2 regions of the Virgibacillus saliphilus genome follow, and region 1 is predicted to be linked to the other one. Evidence: a T-box and tRNA genes for the amino acid it is inferred to sense, from the RefSeq annotation. Region 1 holds a T-box; the other holds one or more tRNA genes.
What was found. A T-box is a leader RNA that pairs with one kind of tRNA and senses whether it is charged. The one in region 1 lies ahead of proS (proline--tRNA ligase), so its partner is inferred to be a tRNA-Pro.
Positions count from the first base shown of each region.

Region 2: it encodes a tRNA-Pro, which carries the amino acid that the T-box ahead of proS (proline--tRNA ligase) is inferred to sense. The anticodon was not compared.

Region 1 covers NZ_JAGYHC010000001.1:832,431-835,995, forward strand. The annotation lists gene KFZ56_RS04220 (cysteine hydrolase family protein) at 1-516, shown strand, start outside; T-box leader at 705-923, shown strand; gene proS (proline--tRNA ligase) at 980-2,419, shown strand; gene KFZ56_RS04230 (glutathione peroxidase) at 2,738-3,217, opposite strand; gene trhO (oxygen-dependent tRNA uridine(34) hydroxylase TrhO) at 3,347-3,565, opposite strand, start outside.
Region 2 covers NZ_JAGYHC010000001.1:153,799-157,363, reverse strand. The annotation lists rRNA gene KFZ56_RS00795 (16S ribosomal RNA) at 1-1,469, opposite strand, end outside; tRNA gene KFZ56_RS00790 (tRNA-Ala) at 1,821-1,896, opposite strand; tRNA gene KFZ56_RS00785 (tRNA-Pro) at 1,905-1,981, opposite strand; tRNA gene KFZ56_RS00780 (tRNA-Arg) at 1,987-2,063, opposite strand; tRNA gene KFZ56_RS00775 (tRNA-Leu) at 2,067-2,155, opposite strand; tRNA gene KFZ56_RS00770 (tRNA-Gly) at 2,162-2,236, opposite strand; tRNA gene KFZ56_RS00765 (tRNA-Leu) at 2,252-2,336, opposite strand; tRNA gene KFZ56_RS00760 (tRNA-Lys) at 2,346-2,418, opposite strand; tRNA gene KFZ56_RS00755 (tRNA-Thr) at 2,434-2,506, opposite strand; tRNA gene KFZ56_RS00750 (tRNA-Val) at 2,510-2,585, opposite strand; rRNA gene rrf (5S ribosomal RNA) at 2,721-2,836, opposite strand; rRNA gene KFZ56_RS00740 (23S ribosomal RNA) at 2,995-3,565, opposite strand, start outside.

The DNA.
Region 1 (3,565 bases):
AATGATTTTGTAGCGGATGAAGGGAAGCTGACGAGTGGGAAACCGGGGCAGGCAATTGAATCTAGCATAGTGGCTTTAACTCGAGAATTTATGGAAGCGGGCGATTATGTTGTTTTTGCGATTGACGCCCATGAAGATGGTGATGAACTTCATCCGGAATCCGCTCTATTTCCACCGCATAATATTATTGGGACATCGGGTCGCAGTTTGTATGGAAAACTAGCAGATGTATATGAGCAAAACAAAGATAGAGCAAATGTCTATTATTTTGATAAAACGCGTTATAGCGCATTTGCCGGCACTGATCTGGAAATCCGATTACGTGAGCGGTCGATTGAGGAGGTCCATATCATTGGTGTTTGTACCGATATATGTGTCCTACATACAGCCGTTGATGCATACAACAAAGGGTTTAACATTGTGATCCATAAGGATGCGGTGGCAAGCTTTAATCAGGCTGGCCATGATTGGGCTTTGGAACACTTTACGAATACGTTGGGCGCAAGCGTATTATAATTTGATATGAATGGGAGCCGGTAGGAAGGTTTCTGCTGGCTTTTTTGTAATTGATTAGGCAGTCCGGATGATAAAGCTGAATTCACAAAATTGAAATGGAATCGATACAGGAGGAACTATCAGGAATTTCTGTTTGTTATTAGTAAGTCTTGACTTTCTTCTCGTATCCCTATATATTAGGAAATATAAACGAAACGTTGATGAGGATTAGTATAAGTTGATCGTCTTTTAAAGAGAGGAAATGGCTGCTGGAAATTTCTAAAGACGTCATTTAGAACCTGCCTCCTGAGTTCGCATTGAACCAGCTTTTGTTGGAAAATGTGCGCGGTTATGGCCGTTATCCAGTGAAGTGTACAAGGAGGAGTCCTTGTAAATAAGGGTGGTACCACCAGACCTCGGTCCCTTTTCGGATGGAGGATTTTTTGCGTTCCCTATTAAATTGGAAAGATAGAGGTGTTTGAGCTTGGGTAAGAAAAATAAGCAGTTTGTTCAAAACATAACAGCGATGGAAGATGATTTTGCCAAATGGTATACAGATGTTGTCAAGCAGGCAGATTTAGTTGATTACGGGCCAGTAAGGGGAACAATGATCATTAAGCCGGATGGTTTTGCCATATGGGAGAATATCCGTAATGAACTTGACCGTCAAATCAAGGAAACCGGTCACTCAAATGTATCTTTTCCATTATTTGTTCCGGAAAGCTTGCTGCAAAAGGAAAAAGATCATGTGGAAGGATTCGCACCGGAAGTAGCCTGGGTGACACATGGTGGAGAGGAAAAATTAGCTGAAAGAATAGCTGTACGACCAACTTCAGAAGCGCTATTCAGTGATTATTATTCTAAAAATATTCATTCCTACCGTGATTTACCAATGCTTTATAACCAGTGGTCGAATGTTGTACGCTGGGAAAAAACAACACGTCCATTCTTGCGTTCATCTGAATTTCACTGGCAAGAAGGACATACTGCACATGCAACTGATGCGGATGCATCAACAGAAACAGATAAAATGCTTAGAATTTATGCTGATGTCGTAGAAAATTATTTAGCAATCCCTGTGTATAAAGGTCGCAAAACGGAAAAGGAAAAATTTGCCGGTGCCAATTATACGCTAACCATTGAAGCCTTAATGCATGATGGAAAGGCATTGCAATCAGCAACGTCACACAACTTTGGTTCCGGTTTTGCGGAAGTATTTGACATTACGTATTTGGATGAAAATGGAGAGAGTCAGTTTGTCCATCAAACGTCATGGGGGCTTTCTACACGGATTATGGGTGCTTTAATTATGGTTCACGGGGATAATAGAGGATTAGTTGTACCTCCACGCATTGCACCAACACAAGCGATGATCGTTCCGGTTGCTCAGCATAAAGAAGGTGTACTCGATAAAGTTTATGACCTGCGTGATCAATTGAAAGATCTTGTTCGTGTCGGTATCGATGCAAGTGATAAAATGCCCGGCTGGAAATTTAATGAGTACGAAATGAAGGGAATTCCGGTACGCATTGAAATGGGACCAAAAGATATTGAGAAAGACCAAGTCGTGCTTGTTCGCCGTGATACCGGAGAGAAAGAATTTGTAGCACTGACCGATGTGGAAACACGTTTACCCGCTTTATTAGAAGAAATCCAGACAAACTTATATGATAAAGCCTTGGCACATCGTGAAGAAAAAACAAGTGTTGCCAGGGATATGAATGAATTCAAACAAACGCTTGAACAAAAAACTGGATTTATTAAAGCAATGTGGTGTGGAGACGAGGCTTGTGAAGAGAAAATCAAAGAAGAAACATCAGCAACCTCACGCCTCATCCCATTTGAACAGGAAAACATAGCAGATACTTGTGTCTGCTGTGGTAAAGAAGCGAAGGAACTCGTATATTGGGCAAAGGCATATTAATAGGTTAGAAAACGAGCACCGAAGATGTGCTCGTTTTTGTATAGGTAGCCGGAGGGGCGTAGTTGCCAAATCGGGAAAGCAGGGGAATCGCAAATCGATCGAGCGCGATTCCAAACCGATCGAATAGCACCATAAATCGATCGAGCGCGACTCCAAATCGATCGAGCGCGATTCCAAACCAATAGAGTAGTACCATAAATCGATTAAGCAAGGTTCCAGGTCAATTAAGCGCATCGCCAATCGGAGCAAGTTCTTTAAAATCAACATCATAGAGACATGGAAGAGGCATCCCCGAATTGGAAGAGAGGGAGGGATTTTTTATTCCTCTACCGCCCTCTCGATATCTTTTACAAGATTTTCTGGTTTTGTCTGCGGTGCGAATCGGTCAATGACTTCACCGTTTTTATCAATCAAAAATTTAGTGAAATTCCATTTAATATCTTTGGTTAATATACCTTTTTCTTCTGTGGTTAAATACTTGAAAAGTGGGTGCGCATTTTCGCCTTTTACATCTACTTTACTGAACATCGGAAAGGAGACCCCATAATTGCGCTCACAGAATTGAGAGATTTCCTCATCACTTCCCGGATCTTGATTATTGAATTGATTACATGGAAATCCGAGTATTTCAAAATCCTGATCCTTATACTTGTCATATACATTTTGCAACCCCTCAAACTGGGGTGTGAATCCACATTGACTGGCTGTATTTACGATGAGGAGTGTCTTTCCTTTATAATCAGCCATAGATTTTTCATCACCCTGCATTGTTTTTACAGAAAAATCATAAATATTCATATGATTGCCTCCTTTAGTAGTAGGATAGCAATGCGAGGGGATTGATGTCAAAATAGTTATACAGGCTTCCCCACTATATATATTATTTAATACTAAAAAAGCAGCCTTTCAAAAGGCCACCTTTTCTCCCTATACTTCTTGCTTCAGACTTTCCCCAATCTGTTTCAGCCTGTGCTCTACTTCTTCTTCTGATAAGTCATGCTCTTTTACATACATATTGCGCGGGCTTACACGGCACTCATGGGTGCAGCCGCGTATATACTTATGCTCATTTTCCTCTGAACAAATAATTTGTTTATTGCAATCCGGATCAGCACAGTTTACGTAACGTTCGCATGGCTGACCGTC
Region 2 (3,565 bases), 680 kb from region 1:
CCTCACCGACTTCGGGTGTTGCTAACTCTCGTGGTGTGACGGGCGGTGTGTACAAGGCCCGGGAACGTATTCACCGCGGCATGCTGATCCGCGATTACTAGCGATTCCGGCTTCATGCAGGCGAGTTGCAGCCTGCAATCCGAACTGAGAATGGTTTTATGGGATTTGCTTAGCGTTGCCGCTTCGCTGCCCTTTGTTCCATCCATTGTAGCACGTGTGTAGCCCAGGTCATAAGGGGCATGATGATTTGACGTCATCCCCACCTTCCTCCGGTTTGTCACCGGCAGTCAAATTAGAGTGCCCAACTCAATGCTGGCAACTAATCTCAAGGGTTGCGCTCGTTACGGGACTTAACCCAACATCTCACGACACGAGCTGACGACAACCATGCACCACCTGTCACTCTGTCCCCGAAGGGAACTCGGTATCTCTACCGATCGCAGAGGATGTCAAGACCTGGTAAGGTTCTTCGCGTTGCTTCGAATTAAACCACATGCTCCACCGCTTGTGCGGGCCCCCGTCAATTCTTTTGAGTTTCAGCCTTGCGGCCGTACTCCCCAGGCGGAGTGCTTAATGCGTTAACTTCAGCACGAAGGGGCGGAAACCCCCTAACACCTAGCACTCATCGTTTACGGCGTGGACTACCAGGGTATCTAATCCTGTTCGCTCCCCACGCTTTCGCTCCTCAGCGTCAGTTACAGACCAGAGAGTCGCCTTCGCCACTGGTGTTCCTCCACATCTCTACGCATTTCACCGCTACACGTGGAATTCCACTCTCCTCTTCTGTACTCAAGTCCTCCAGTTTCCAATGACCGCTCACGGTTGAGCCGCAAGATTTCACATCAGACTTAAAAGACCGCCTGCGAGCGCTTTACGCCCAATAATTCCGGACAACGCTTGCCCCCTACGTATTACCGCGGCTGCTGGCACGTAGTTAGCCGGGGCTTTCTGGTTAGGTACCGTCAAGGTACCGCCTTATTCAAACGATACTTGTTCTTCCCTAACAACAGAGTTTTACGATTCGAAAACCTTCATCACTCACGCGGCGTTGCACCGTCAGACTTTCGTCCATTGCGGATGATTCCCTACTGCTGCCTCCCGTAGGAGTCTGGGCCGTGTCTCAGTCCCAGTGTGGCCGATCACCCTCTCAGGTCGGCTACGCATCGTCGCCTTGGTGAGCTCTTATCTCACCAACTAGCTAATGCGCCGCGGGCCCATCTGAAAGTGGCAGCATAAAAGCCGCCTTTCAACTTCTCATTAGGTAATCAAAAGTGTTATCCGGTATTAGCTCGCGTTTCCGCGAGTTATCCCCGTCTCTCAGGTAGGTTGCCCACGTGTTACTCACCCGTCCGCCGCTCGTTCCACAAGCGCAAACCCCGAAGGGTTATTGCCTGCTTCCCGCGCTCGACTTGCATGTATTAGGCACGCCGCCAGCGTTCGTCCTGAGCCAAGATCAAACTCTCCATAAAATAATGAAGTTTGTCTATCATTGACACCGATCAATGATATATCTTCGCTTTTCACATGGTTTCAAGGGGTGAAATCGACCGTCCAGATGAACCATCGGACTTCGTGATTTCTTTCCTCTACCATCTGTTTGACATACTGGTTGTTTTGTTCAGTTTTCAAAGAGCAAATGCATATGTTGCGTTAAATTTGCAACTTTCTAATTATATCATCATCAATTTCCTAAAATCAACAACTTTCTTCCGTTTTCTCTTAAGAAATAAATGTTTTGTCCGCCTGCAAAATGGCGACTCCATTAATATAACACGCTATCTTGTTTAAGTCAATAGGTTTTTTTAACCTAGTTTGTTATTTGGTGGAGCCTAGCGGGATCGAACCGCTGACCTCCTGCGTGCAAGGCAGGCGCTCTCCCAGCTGAGCTAAGGCCCCTTATCCAATGGTCGGGAAGACAGGATTCGAACCTGCGACCCCTTGGTCCCAAACCAAGTGCTCTACCAAGCTGAGCTACTTCCCGTATGATGGTGCGCCCGAGAGGAGTCGAACCCCTAACCTCTTGATCCGTAGTCAAGCGCTCTATCCAATTGAGCTACGGGCGCATATGGTGCCGAGGGCCGGACTCGAACCGGCACGGTAGTAACCTACCGCAGGATTTTAAGTCCTGTGCGTCTGCCAATTCCGCCACCCCGGCAGGACATGGAGCGGAAGACGGGATTCGAACCCGCGACCCCCACCTTGGCAAGGTGGTGTTCTACCACTGAACTACTTCCGCCCGATAAGTTATTAATGGTGCGGGTGAAGGGACTTGAACCCCCACGTCCGAAGACACTAGATCCTAAATCTAGCGCGTCTGCCAATTCCGCCACACCCGCAAATGATGATGAGCCATGGAGGGTTCGAACCTCCGACCCTCTGATTAAAAGTCAGATGCTCTGCCAACTGAGCTAATGGCTCCTGTTTACTTAATGATGCCGGCCAGAGGACTTGAACCCCCAACCTACTGATTACAAGTCAGTTGCTCTACCAGTTGAGCTAGGCCGGCAAATGGTGGAGGATGCAGGGCTCGAACCTGCGACCCCCTGCTTGTAAGGCAGGTGCTCTCCCAGCTGAGCTAATCCTCCATGAAATAGGATGTGAAAATGCACATGCTTCGTTAAATTATTATTCACAACACCACTTGTACTTCGATTTTATACAGACAACCAACCTAACTATAGTACATCATTATCCTAAGCATGTTTTTTACCATATGTAAAGCCTGGCGGCGTCCTACTCTTGCAGGGGCAAAGCCCCAACTACCATCGGCGCTGGAGAGCTTAACTTCTGTGTTCGGCATGGGAACAGGTGTGACCTCTCCGCTATGACTACCAGACCTAACGGCTTACGCGATCTCTTTCTTATCAGCACTTCCTTATGGAAAAGGAAAGACAAGATATATTATAGGCATTTCCAAACGAAAATGCAAGGGTTTTATGTATTTATACCCTAAAAACTAAATAAGAGTGTTCGTAACGTACATCTAAAAGCCATTTAGTTAAGTCCTCGATCGATTAGTATTCGTCAGCTGCACGTGTCACCACGCTTCCACCTCGAACCTATCTACCTCATCGTCTCTGAGGGATCTTACTCACTTGATGTGATGGGAAGTCTCATCTAGAGGGTGGCTTCATGCTTAGATGCTTTCAGCACTTATCCGTGCCACACGTAGCTACCCAGCCATGCTCCTGGCGGAACAACTGGTACACCAGCGGTGTGTCCATCCCGGTCCTCTCGTACTAAGGACAGCTCCTCTCAAACTTCCAACGCCCACGACGGATAGGGACCGAACTGTCTCACGACGTTCTGAACCCAGCTCGCGTACCGCTTTAATGGGCGAACAGCCCAACCCTTGGGACCGACTACAGCCCCAGGATGCGATGAGCCGACATCGAGGTGCCAAACCTCCCCGTCGATGTGAACTCTTGGGGGAGATAAGCCTGTTATCCCCGGGGTAGCTTTTATCCGTTGAGCGATGGCCCTTCCATACGGAACCACCGGATCACTAAGCCCGACTTTCGTCCCTGCTCGACTTGTAGGTCTCGCAGTCAAGCTCCCTTCTGCC